Regions from separate parts of the Salmonella sp. HY31 genome, predicted to be linked through region 2. Evidence: predicted binding sites of a transcription regulator. Region 2 holds the regulator's gene; each other region holds the start of a gene.
What was found. The regulator LexA, encoded in region 2, represses DNA repair genes until DNA is damaged. The targets are predictions, from matches to a motif close to TNCTGTATGTACATACAGNA.
Positions count from the first base shown of each region.

Region 1: metR (HTH-type transcriptional regulator MetR) is a predicted target of LexA. The motif match lies at 1,668-1,687, and genes of this name have one in related genera.
Region 3: mutH (DNA mismatch repair endonuclease MutH) is a predicted target of LexA. The motif match lies at 1,416-1,435, and genes of this name have one in related genera.

Region 1 covers NZ_CP170479.1:4,707,250-4,711,554, reverse strand. The annotation lists gene ACE15A_RS22545 (carboxylate/amino acid/amine transporter) at 1-763, shown strand, start outside; gene metR (HTH-type transcriptional regulator MetR) at 651-1,604, opposite strand; gene metE (5-methyltetrahydropteroyltriglutamate--homocysteine S-methyltransferase) at 1,853-4,117, shown strand.
Region 2 covers NZ_CP170479.1:478,557-482,861, reverse strand. The annotation lists gene zur (zinc uptake transcriptional repressor Zur) at 1-280, shown strand, start outside; gene ACE15A_RS02300 (CsbD family protein) at 379-588, opposite strand; gene ACE15A_RS02295 (hypothetical protein) at 610-723, opposite strand; gene dinF (MATE family efflux transporter DinF) at 713-2,044, opposite strand; gene lexA (transcriptional repressor LexA) at 2,220-2,828, opposite strand; gene ACE15A_RS02280 (diacylglycerol kinase) at 2,937-3,305, opposite strand; gene plsB (glycerol-3-phosphate 1-O-acyltransferase PlsB) at 3,476-4,305, shown strand, end outside.
Region 3 covers NZ_CP170479.1:4,015,357-4,019,661, forward strand. The annotation lists gene ptsP (phosphoenolpyruvate--protein phosphotransferase) at 1-438, opposite strand, end outside; gene rppH (RNA pyrophosphohydrolase) at 451-981, opposite strand; gene mutH (DNA mismatch repair endonuclease MutH) at 1,664-2,359, shown strand; gene ACE15A_RS19130 (TerC family protein) at 2,541-3,254, shown strand; gene ACE15A_RS19135 (YgdI/YgdR family lipoprotein) at 3,424-3,642, shown strand; gene ACE15A_RS19140 (NADP(H)-dependent aldo-keto reductase) at 3,833-4,305, shown strand, end outside.

The DNA of each region.
Region 1 (4,305 bases), 600 kb from region 2:
TTTGCGTACTCGCGGGCACAACCTAAAAACCATCAGCCTGTATATGCTGGTGGGGGCGATGCAGCTTGGCATCATGTATATGTTGAGCTTCCATGCCTACCTCTACCTGACCGTATCCGAACTGCTGCTGTTTACCGTTCTGACGCCGCTCTATATCACGCTGATTTACGATGTGATGAGTCAGCGTCGTTTACGCTGGGGCTATGCATTTAGCGCGTTGCTGGCGGTGATTGGTGCCGGGATTATTCGCTACGATCGTGTGACCGACCATTTTTGGGTAGGTTTGCTCCTGGTGCAGCTTTCTAATATCAGTTTCGCTATCGGAATGGTGGGGTATAAACGTCTGATGGAGACCCGCCCCATGCCGCAGCACAACGCCTTTGCGTGGTTCTATCTGGGGGCGTTTTTGGTGGCGGCGGTGGCATGGTCGCTGTTGGGGAACGCGCAACAGTTGCCGGAAACCACGCTGCAATGGAGCATTCTGGTGTTTCTCGGCGTGGTGGCGTCCGGCATTGGCTACTTTATGTGGAACTATGGCGCTACCCAGGTGGACGCCGGGACGCTGGGTATTATGAATAATATGCATGTTCCCGCAGGACTGCTGGTTAATCTCGCAATTTGGCATCAGCAGCCCCACTGGCCAAGTTTTATTACAGGCGCGGCTGTGATCCTGGCTTCGCTGTGGGTGCATCGAAAATGGGTCGCTCCGCGCTCCGCACAAACGGCAGATGATCGCAGGCGTGATTCCGCGTCGAGCGAATAAACGCCTCGGTCACCGCCTGGCGCTGGTCGCCGTCGCGCACGGCGGCATACAGACGGCTCCACAGACCATCGCCCAGGGTTTTGGTCACCACCAAACCCTGGCGCTCAACACTTTCCACCACCCAGTGCGGCAGGGCGGCAATCCCCATCCTGGCTGCCACCATCTGAATCAGCAATAGCGTATTATCCACGCTTTTCAGCGGCGGACTGATACCCGCCGGTTGCAGGAAATGTCGCCAGACATCCAGTCGGCTGCGCTGCACCGGGTAAATTAACAGCGTTTCGCTGGCTAAATCTTCCGGCGTAATCTGCGTTTTGCTGGCCAGCGGATGGTCGGGTGCCAGCACCAGTCGGACTTCAAAATCGAACATCGGCGAATAGTGCAGCCCGCTGCGCGGCAAAATATCCGACGTCATCACCAAATCCAGCTCGCCTTGTTGCAAGGCTGGTTGTGGATCAAAAGTGACGCCGGATTTGAAATCCATTTCTACCTGCGGCCAGTTTGCACGGAAGTTTTCCAGCGCCGGGGTCAACCACTGAATACAGCTATGACATTCAATAGCGATGCGCAGACGAGTTTGCTGCGGTTCGTTGCATGCCTGTAGCGCACGGCTGATTTGCGGTAGCACCTGGTTTGCCAGTTGCAGCAGAATCTCTCCCTGCGGCGTAAAGCGCAGCGGCTGGCTTTTACGCACGAACAGGCGGAAGCCAAGGCGTTGTTCCAGATCGCTGAACTGGTGAGACAGAGCGGATTGGGTCTGGTGTAGCACCGCCGCCGCGGCAGCCAGCGATCCACTATTCCGCAATGCCTGGAGTGTTTTCAGGTGTTTAATCTCGATCATGAAAGTCCTTCACTTCGCCATGAACAAATTGCGCTTGAGGAATATACAGTACCTTTACATTATGGATGTGTAAACATCCAGACGTCCAAAACTCGTCATATTTCGACTTGCAGATGCGTTGGCTTCCTTGCTTACCCCAGTCACTTACTTCAGTAAGCTCCTGGGGATGCGCTGTGTCGCCGCCTTCCTGCAAGCCGAACTATTTAGAGTTTTACTTTCAGATTCAATAAAATAAGAGAGGAAGTAAAATGACAATATTGACTCACACCCTCGGTTTTCCTCGCGTTGGCCTGCGTCGCGAGCTGAAAAAAGCGCAAGAGAGCTACTGGGCGGGGAACGCTACCCGTGAAGAACTGCTGGCGGTTGGGCGCGAACTGCGCGCGCGTCACTGGGAGCAGCAGAAACAAGCGGGTATTGATCTGCTGCCGGTAGGCGACTTTGCCTGGTACGACCATGTTCTGACCACCAGCCTGCTGTTAGGCAATGTGCCGGCTCGTCATCAGAACAACGACGGTTCCGTGGACATTGACACTCTATTCCGCATTGGCCGCGGTCGCGCGCCGACTGGCGAACCGGCGGCGGCAGCGGAAATGACCAAATGGTTTAATACTAACTATCACTACATGGTGCCGGAATTCAGCAAAGGCCAGCAGTTCAGACTCACCTGGACACAATTGCTGGAGGAAGTGGATGAAGCGCTGGCGCTGGGTCATAAGATCAAACCCGTATTGCTGGGGCCTGTCACGTATCTATGGCTGGGCAAAGTGAAAGGCGAGCCGTTTGACCGCCTGACGTTGCTGAAAGACATTTTGCCGGTGTATCAGCAAGTGCTGGCTGAGCTGGCAAAGCGTGGTATCGAGTGGGTACAAATTGACGAACCAGCGCTGGTACTGGAACTGCCGCAGGCGTGGCTGGATGCCTTCAAACTGGCTTACGACGCGCTCGCCGGCCAGGTGAAGCTGTTGCTGACAACCTATTTTGAAGGCGTGACGCCAAACCTTAATACTATTATCGCGCTGCCGGTACAGGGGCTACATGTTGACCTCATTCATGGCAAAGATGATGTATCGGAACTGCATCAACGTCTGCCGGCCGACTGGCTGCTCTCTGCGGGCTTGATTAACGGGCGTAATGTCTGGCGCGCCGATTTGACCGAGAAACACGCGCAGATTAACGACATTGTGGGCAAACGCGCGCTGTGGGTAGCATCCTCCTGCTCTTTGCTGCACAGTCCGATCGATCTCAGCGTCGAAACGCGTCTGGATGCGGAAGTAAAAAGCTGGTTTGCCTTTGCGCTGCAAAAATGCGGTGAACTGGCGTTGCTGCGTGATGCGCTGAACAGCGGTGACATATCGGCGATTACCGAGTGGAGCGCGCCGATTCAGGCTCGTCGCCACTCAACCCGCGTCCATAATGTCGGGGTAGAAAAACGCCTGGCGGCGATCACCGCGCAGGATAGCCAGCGTGAGAATCCTTATGAGGTGCGTGCTGAAGCGCAACGCGCCCGTTTTAAGCTTCCCGCCTGGCCGACGACGACTATCGGTTCGTTCCCGCAAACCACGGAGATTCGCGGTCTGCGCCTGGACTTCAAAAAGGGCAACCTCGACGCGAATAACTACCGCACCGGCATCGCTGAACATATCAAGCAGGCGATCATTGAGCAGGAACGTTTAGGGCTGGACGTGCTGGTACACGGCGAAGCCGAGCGTAACGACATGGTGGAATATTTTGGCGAGCACCTGGACGGCTTCGTCTTTACCCAGAATGGTTGGGTGCAAAGCTATGGTTCCCGCTGCGTGAAGCCGCCGGTGGTAATCGGCGATATCAGTCGTCCGGCGCCGATTACCGTGGAGTGGGCAAAATATGCCCAGTCGCTGACCGACAAGCCGGTAAAAGGGATGCTGACCGGCCCGGTGACTATTCTTTGCTGGTCGTTTCCCCGCGAAGACGTGACCCGCGAAACGATTGCGAAACAGATTGCGCTGGCGCTGCGTGATGAAGTAGCGGATCTGGAGGCTGCGGGGATCGGGATTATTCAGATCGACGAGCCGGCGCTACGCGAAGGTTTACCATTGCGTCGCAGCGACTGGGACGCCTATCTGGAATGGGGCGTAGAAGCCTTTCGCATCAACGCGGCGGTAGCGAAAGACGACACCCAGATTCACACCCATATGTGCTACTGCGAGTTTAATGACATCATGGACTCCATTGCGGCGCTGGATGCGGACGTGATCACCATCGAAACCTCGCGTTCCGATATGGAGTTGCTGGAGTCGTTTGAAGCGTTCGATTATCCGAACGAAATCGGGCCGGGCGTGTATGATATTCATTCGCCGAACGTGCCGAGCGTCGAATGGATCGAAGCCTTGCTGAAGAAAGCGGCACAGCGTATTCCGGCACAACGCCTGTGGGTGAATCCGGACTGCGGTCTGAAAACTCGCGGTTGGCCGGAAACCCGCGCGGCGTTAGCGAACATGGTCAAAGCGGCACACAATCTGCGTCAGGCGAAATAATCCAGCCTGGCCGCTGCGTTTATCCGGCATCAAGGCGGCGCTACCCTTTGACGGGTAGCGCCTGCGCTTTACCTGACCAACTGTTGTCACTGTTTACCGTTCTTCTCATTTCTTTTTTTATTTTCTGATCTGGCTACTTGGCGATCATGATAATAAAAAGATCCGACGTATGAATGATCACCAGGTGG
Region 2 (4,305 bases):
GGAATCCACCAATAGTTACGTGGTTTGCCACCTGTTCGATCAGCCAACGCACAGCTCGGCCATGTTTATCTGCGATCGTTGCGGCGTGGTGAAGGAAGAGTGTGCAGAGGGCGTGGAAGACATCATGCATACGCTAGCGGCTAAAATGGGATTTGCGCTACGACATAACGTTATCGAGGCGCACGGCCTGTGCCCCGAGTGCGTAGAAGTGGAAGCGTGCCGCCATCCGGGTGAGTGCAGTCACGATCACTCGGTGCTGGTGAAGAAAAAACCGCGCTAGCCAAAACGGGAAACGGGCGACAATAGAGAGGGTGCCGCCCGCATTCATAAGCAAACAGTGGGAAGCACATCCATGTACTCCTGGTAGGGGAAAACGTATTACCAGCGATAGTTGTTACGGGTTTCCCAGTCAACAACCTCTTTTTCCGCCTGATCTTTCTGGTAACCGTAACGCTCCTGGATTTTACCTACCAGCTGATCGCGTTTACCTTCGATAACGGTCATATCGTCATCGGTCAGTTTGCCCCATTGTTCTTTCATTTTACCTTTAAACTGTTTCCAGTTACCGCCGGCTTCGTCTTTATTCATCATCTTGTCCTCATCATTCGGTTAGGAATAGCAAGTGTTATTCGCCCAAATGCACTGCAATTTCTGCTGGACGTGATAGTAATTGTAGGCAGGAATTCGGACTTCGGTTTTATATTCAGAATTTTTAACCGTCACGACTGGCAAACCATGTACCCTCGCGCCAGTGACGACGCCAGATAAGGGCCAACGACAGACCGCGAAGCGCCAGAAACACGGTTAATGCCAGCCATAAACCATGATTTCCTAATACCGGCAGGGCGAAGAGCGTTAGCGCAAATCCTCCCGCAGCGACCGCCATGCTATTGCGCATTTCGGCGGCGCGCGTCGCGCCAATAAACATGCCGTCAAGCAGATAGCACCATACGCCCACCAGCGGTAATACCACCTGCCAGAGAAGATACCGATCCGCCAGTAGCTGTATTTGCGGCAATGAGGTCAGTAACGCGACAATATGTTCGCCTGCCAGGGCATAGACTGTGGAAAACAACAAGGCCACAATTCCTGACTGGCGACACGCCGCTCGCCAGACATCCAGTAGCTTGCTACCGTCACGCGCGCCGTAAGCCTGACCGGAGTGCGCTTCTACCGCATAAGCAAAGCCGTCCAGCGCATAGGCCGTAAAGGTGAGTAATGTCATCAGTACTGCATTTACTGCGATAATATCGCTGCCCAGCCGCGCGCCTGACACCGTGATTGCGCCAAAACAAAGCTGAAGGAGCAATGAGCGCAGCATGATATCGCGATTGAGCGCCAAAAGACGGCGCACGTTGCCGCGCCAGGCCTGTTTTAGCATATCCAGCGACACGCCGCGGAGATGGAGAACTTTACGCACCATCATGAAGCCGATCAGTAACGTGGCATATTCTGCGATGACCGTCGCCAGGGCGGCACCCTGCACGTTCATATGAAGCCCCATCACCAGCCACAGGTCGAGCGTGATGTTGAGGATATTGCCCACGACCAACAAGATAACGGGTGCCCGCGCATACTGGACGCCTAACAGCCAACCGAGCAGCACCAGATTCGCCAGTGACGCGGGAGCGCTTAGCCAACGAATTTCAAGGAATTGTCTCGCCTGTACCAGGACAGCGTCGTTCCCGCCGACAATATGTAAAGCCAGCTCGATAAGCGGCGTGCGAAATAGCACAATCATCACGCCAGCGCCCAGCGCCAGTAACAACGGCTGAATGAGCGCCCGGGCTAACGCCAGTGGATTTTTGGCGCCAAATGCCTGCGCCGTTAGCCCGGTAGTACTCATACGTAGAAATAGCAGCAGCATGAAAAGAAAGCTGGTGGCAGTCGCGCCCACCGCCACACCGCCCAGGTAAACCGGGCTGTCCAGATGACCAATCACCGCCGTATCGACCAGTCCCAGTAAGGGAACGGTGATGTTAGAAAAAATCATCGGCAACGCAAGACGCCAGAGAGCTTTATCAGAAGAGGTAAAAAACGGCATGGAGAAAAGCCTGACAAGGAGTTAAACGAAACGTGCGCATTGCCGGATGGCAGCGTAACACCTTATCCGGCCTACAAATTAATCATTTCAGCAACTGCATTCCCGTAGGCCTGATAAGCACAGCGCCATCAGGCTACAAGATTGCCGGATGGCGGCGTACAAGGAGATTAAGAGATTACAACCATTCCCCGTTGCGAATAACACCTACCGCCAGCCCTTCAATCGTAAAGCTTTGCTCGCGCAGATCCACCACTATCGGTGTAAACTCGCTGTTTTCCGGCAGCAGCTCCACTTTATTGCCCTGCTTTTTCAGGCGTTTTACTGTCACTTCATCGTCAATGCGAGCGACAACCACCTGGCCATTGCGCACGTCCTGCGTTTTATGTACCGCCAGCAAATCCCCATCCATAATACCGATGTCTTTCATCGACATACCGCTCACGCGCAGCAGGAAATCGGCGCTGGGTTTGAATAAAGAAGGATCGACCTGATAATGGCCTTCAATATGCTGCTGCGCCAGAAGCGGCTCGCCCGCCGCGACACGCCCGACAAGCGGTAATCCGTCCTCTTCTTCCTGTAACAGACGGATGCCTCGCGATGCGCCGGAAACGATTTCAAGCACCCCTTTGCGCGCCAGCGCTTTAAGGTGTTCTTCCGCAGCGTTTGGGGAACGGAACCCCAAACGCTGCGCGATTTCCGCACGCGTCGGTGGCATACCTGTCTGGCTGATGTGATCCCGAATGAGATCAAACACCTCTTGTTGCCTGGCCGTTAACGCTTTCATTCCGCCCCCTGGGTGTATATACAGTCATGCTGTGAGTATATACAGTTAAAGGTGATTTTGGAACCACAAACGGCGCAAAAAACAAGAGATTTATAAAATTTGGAACCTTTATCGAAAATGTGACCATAACAGGATGCCCCAGGTCATCAGGGCAACGAAAATAGACAGCAGTACCGCAGCCGATCCCATATCTTTCGCGCGGCCGGAAAGCTCATGGTATTCAGAACCAATGCGATCAACGACCGCTTCAATAGCGCTGTTGAGGATTTCAACAATCATGATAAGTAAAACGGAACCTATCAATAACACACGGGTAATCGCATCCACATCCAGCCAGCAGGCGATGACGATGCCCAGCAATACCGCGAGGCTTTCCTGGCGAAACGCAGCTTCGTGAGTCCATGCGGCGCGAAATCCTTTCCAGGAATACCCTGCCGCTTTGATAATTCTGGTAAATCCAGTGGTATTATTGGCCATCAAAAGAACCTTTTTACATTATTAACGTCAATGACATTATACGGTTGCCCCGCACGATTCGGACTACCGTAACGCAGCGCGAAGTATGACGGGATACAACAGAAATTCGCTAAACTTTCTGATATCCTTGCAGCGCATTTGCATTATTAACCAGAGGCTTTACATCGTTTATGTCCGGCTGGCCACGAATTTACTACAAATTACTGAATTTACCATTAAGCATACTGGTAAAAAGCAAGTCTATTCCGGCGGAACCCGCTCAGGAATTGGGGCTCGATACTTCTCGTCCCATTATGTATGTCTTGCCATACAACTCAAAAGCGGACTTACTGACGCTGCGCGCTCAATGTCTGGCGCACGATCTCCCGGATCCGCTGGAGCCGCTGGAGATCGACGGCGCGCTGTTGCCGCGCTATGTATTTATTCACGGCGGCCCGCGCGTCTTTACGTATTACACGCCAAAAGAAGAGTCGGTGAAACTTTTTCACGATTATCTCGATCTGCATCGTAGTAATCCGGCTTTGGACGTGCAGATGGTGCCCGTTTCCGTGATGTTTGGCCGCGCTCCGGGTCGTGAAAAGGGAGAAGAGAACCCGCCTCTACGTATGCTGAACGGCGTACAGAAATTTTTTGCCATCTCCTGGCTGGGTCGCGATAGCTTTGTCCGATTCTCGCCGTCCGTCTCATTACGTCGCATGGCTGATGAACACGGCACCGATAAAATCATCGCACAGAAACTGGCGCGCGTGGCGCGTATGCACTTTGCTCGCCAGCGCCTGGCGGCTGTTGGCCCACGCCTGCCCGCCCGTCAGGATCTATTTAACAAACTGCTGGCCTCGAAAGCTATCGCCCGCGCGGTAGAAGACGAAGCGCGCAGTAAGAAAATCTCTCATGAAAAAGCGCAGCAAAACGCCATTGCGCTGATGGAAGAGATCGCGGCGAACTTCTCTTACGAGATGATTCGTTTGACCGACAGGATTTTGGGGTTTACCTGGAACCG
Region 3 (4,305 bases), 1.3 Mb from region 2:
GAGCGTGACGAGGAAAGACTCTTCGCTTTCATCGTACTGGCGCAATTCGCGCTGCTGTACGACCAGCACGCCCAGAAGTTGGCGACGCTGAATGATCGGCACGCCGAGAAACGCGCGAAAACGTTCCTCTTTTACCGACGGAATGTATTTAAAGCTGGGATGTTTTTGCGCATCGGCAAGGTTAATGGGTTCCGCCAGCCTACCCACCAGGCCAACGATCCCCTCATCAAACGCAAGCGCAACGGTTCGACCACGCGGTTTTTTCAATCCCCGCGTCGCCATCAGGTAATAACAGCGTCGGTCATGATCGGCCAGGTAAACCGAGCAAACCTCTGTATCCATCGCAAGACAGATATCCGTGACCAGAATATTCAGCGCCTCGTTCAGACGCGGCGCGCTGGCCACTTTTTCGACTATTTCGCGCAGGCGAGTGAGCATAATTTGCGTGGCTTAACCTCTTTTACGTCGATAAGCAGGCGCGCTTTGTAGCTTAGGCGTATTATCCTGAAGCGCCATTACAACACTTGCAAACTCTTTCATTACCCTGCGGTAGACATCGCGTTTAAACGACACCACTTGTCGAACCGGATACCAGTAACTTACCCAGCGCCAGCCGTCAAACTCCGGCGTGCTGCTGGTTTGCATATTGATTTCGGCGTCGGCGCTCATTAACTGCAAAAGAAACCATTTTTGTTTCTGGCCGATACATACCGGCTTTGTGTCCCAACGCACCAAACGTTTTGGTAACTTGTAACGCAACCAGTTGCGAGTTGAAGCAAGGATTCGCACATCTTTACGGCTTAACCCTACTTCTTCAAACAGTTCCCGGTACATCGCCTGTTCTGCCGACTCCCCTGGATTTATCCCGCCCTGCGGGAACTGCCAGGAGTGCTGACCAAATCGCCGGGCCCACATCACCTGCCCCTGACGATTACAAATTACGATACCTACATTTGGGCGGTAGCCATCGTCATCAATCACCGGACTACCTCAACATAAACCTTATATATGAACGATTGTTTCATACTCCAGTGAGGCGGTAAACCACTCTGTAATAGTGACACAGCCTAATAACAATTGAATAACTCACAGTAAATGGCCGAGTTATAAACAGATGATGACGCCCTTGCGCCATTTTATTCACCTTTTCTGTGGATATAGTTGTGAAGAAGTATGGAATTACCACGGGAAAACCCAGAACAGTCTGAATTCCTCGTGTGAGAGACAGTAAAAATAGTGCCTTATATTCATGGCGTTATAGACCAATATTACATGTCACCTTCATAAATCGTGACCAGCGTCACACCTAAGATCCTTATGCTGATGAAAGATCAACCAGCGTCGGTTTTATCCACAGATTGTGCCAATAACTTACGCACTATTTGTCTGAATTTTCGATTTTCGTCGCACGTCAAGGCTGTAAATGGAAACAGTAGTGGTGGTTTTACACAGTTATCCCAACTTTCTGTGGATAACATAGTGTAAGATCCTGTTTATTGTCAGTGACCAGAATTGGAAAACCTGCTCCTGCGTTGCGCAACACGAAGAAACAACACAAAAAAAGCAATAAAAATCAGTCTATTGAATATAGGACACAGAAAAAGATAAACTCTGTTCACACGGTATAAAATCACTGCTCATTTTTTAACCTAAGGTAATTGCAATGTCCGCTCTTTGTCCGCTACTGACTCCGCCTGCTTCGGAAGCATTGCTGTTAGCCCAGGCGCGGCAGCTTTCCGGCTATACGTTAGGCGAGCTGGCAGCGATAGCTGGTATTACCACACCTAAAGATTTGAAGCGAGACAAAGGCTGGATCGGCGTTCTGCTGGAGATCTGGCTCGGCGCCAGCGCCGGAAGCAAGCCGGAGCAGGATTTCGCCGCGTTAGGCGTAGAACTGAAAACCATCCCTGTGGATAGCCTGGGTCGTCCTCTGGAAACAACCTTTGTTTGCGTGGCGCCGTTAACCGGTAACAGCGGCGTGACCTGGGAGACAAGCCACGTACGCCATAAACTGAAGCGCGTACTATGGGTCCCGGTCGAAGGCGAGCGTAACATACCGTTAGCCGAACGCCGCGTAGGTTCACCGCTACTCTGGAGTCCAAATGAAGAAGAAGACAGACAATTACGCCTCGACTGGGAAGAGCTGATGGACATGATAGTGCTGGGGCAGGTGGAACGCATTACCGCCCGCCATGGCGAAGTCTTGCAACTGCGGCCCAAAGCCGCCAATGCCAGGGCGCTCACCGAGGCTATCGGCGCGCGCGGGGAACCGATTTTGACGCTACCGCGTGGATTTTATCTGAAAAAAAATTTTACGCAGGCGCTGCTGGCTCGCCATTTTTTATTGCAGAATCCGTAACGCCCGCTACGCGCAAACGCGCCCCCGCTATGGCTACGCATCGGGCCGACGTCCGATAAGCGTAAACGCATTGTCGCCGCTATTTTACACCCTTCGCGGTTGCGCAAATTCAGCCCGGGCTTTCGCCCGCCGCACGACAGGCCTATAATTACCGCTTCTTTTTTTGGCAGGACTTTGTTCGATGTTATTTGCATGGATAACCGATCCCAATGCCTGGCTGGCGCTCGGTACGCTGACGCTGCTGGAGATTGTACTTGGGATCGACAACATTATTTTTCTTTCTCTGGTGGTAGCAAAACTTCCTACGGCGCAACGGAACCACGCGCGGCGGCTTGGGCTGGCGGCGGCGATGATAATGCGTCTGGCGTTGCTGGCATCAATCGCCTGGGTCACTCGCCTGACTAATCCTCTGTTTGAGCTTTTCGGCGAAGCGATTTCCGCCCGCGATCTCATTCTTTTACTGGGCGGGTTATTTTTAATCTGGAAAGCCAGCAAGGAGATTCATGAGTCCATCGAAGGCGAAGAAGAGGGGTTAAAAACCCGTGTTTCTTCTTTCCTGGGCGCAATAGTGCAGATTATGCTGCTGGATATTATTTTCAGTCTTGATTCAGTTATCACAGCGGTTGGCCTCTCCGACCATCTGTTTATTATGATGGCGGCGGTCGTTATTGCCGTGGGCGTCATGATGTTTGCGGCACGGCCCATCGGCGAGTTTGTCGATCGTCATCCGTCGGTAAAAATGCTGGCGCTCTCCTTTCTGATCCTGGTTGGCTTTACCCTGATTCTGGAAAGTTTCGACGTTCACGTTCCGAAAGGGTATATCTATTTCGCCATGTTCTTCTCTATCGCAGTAGAGAGCCTGAATCTGTTGCGCAGTAAAAAGAATCCGCTGTAATCCTGTCTCGCTCCCCCGCCGGGGAGCGAATACTCACTTTATTTCCTTTCTTCTCACAGATTAAGATTTTGCTGCTTCCGACATGCAGAGCTGCGCGTTATTACTAGACTATTATCAGACATATGATTAACAGACTATTATCAGATGCAGGTTACGTGAGGACAAACGGATGAAAAAATGGGCAGTTGTAATTTCCGCAGTAGGGTTGGCTTTTGCGGTATCCGGATGCAGCAGCGATTACGTGATGGCGACAAAAGATGGTCGTATGATCCTGACCGATGGAAAACCGCAAGTTGACGACGATACCGGTCTGGTCAGCTATACCGATGCACAGGGAAACGAGATGCAAATCAACCGTGACGAAGTGTCTCAAATCATCGAACGTTAAACGATAGCCTGTGATCGGGGTCAGCATTCTGTAGACCTTCAGGCTGCGTCCAGGAACGGTGCGTGGCGACCACTCCCGGTAACAATTACGCCGCGCAGCCTGCAATTTTACTTTCCCTTTTCCCTTCCCTCTGCCATTTTTATTGTCCTTTGTCGGGAATTTCTGACTTCATAATAAAAAGGAAACGGCTATGCACTATCACCGTATACCCCACAGCTCGCTCGAAGTAAGTACGCTAGGGCTGGGCACAATGACATTTGGTGAACAAAACAGCGAAGCCGACGCTCACGCACAGCTCGACTATGCCGTCGCAAATGGCATTAACCTTATCGACGCCGCCGAGATGTATCCGGTACCGCCGCGCCCGGAAACGCAAGGGCTGACGGAATCCTATATCGGTAACTGGCTCGCCAAACGCGGCAACCGTGAAAAACTGATCATCGCCAGCAAAGTCAGCGGACCGGCACGTCATAATGATCAAGGCATCCGACCTCATCAGGCGCTGGATCGAAAAAATATTCGCGAAGCGCTACACGACAGTTTGACCCGATTGCAGACCGACTATCTGGATTTGTATCAGGTGCACTGGCCGCAGCGACCCACTAACTGCTTCGGTAAACTCGGCTATAGCTGGACAGACTCCGCACCAGTAGTAAGTCTACT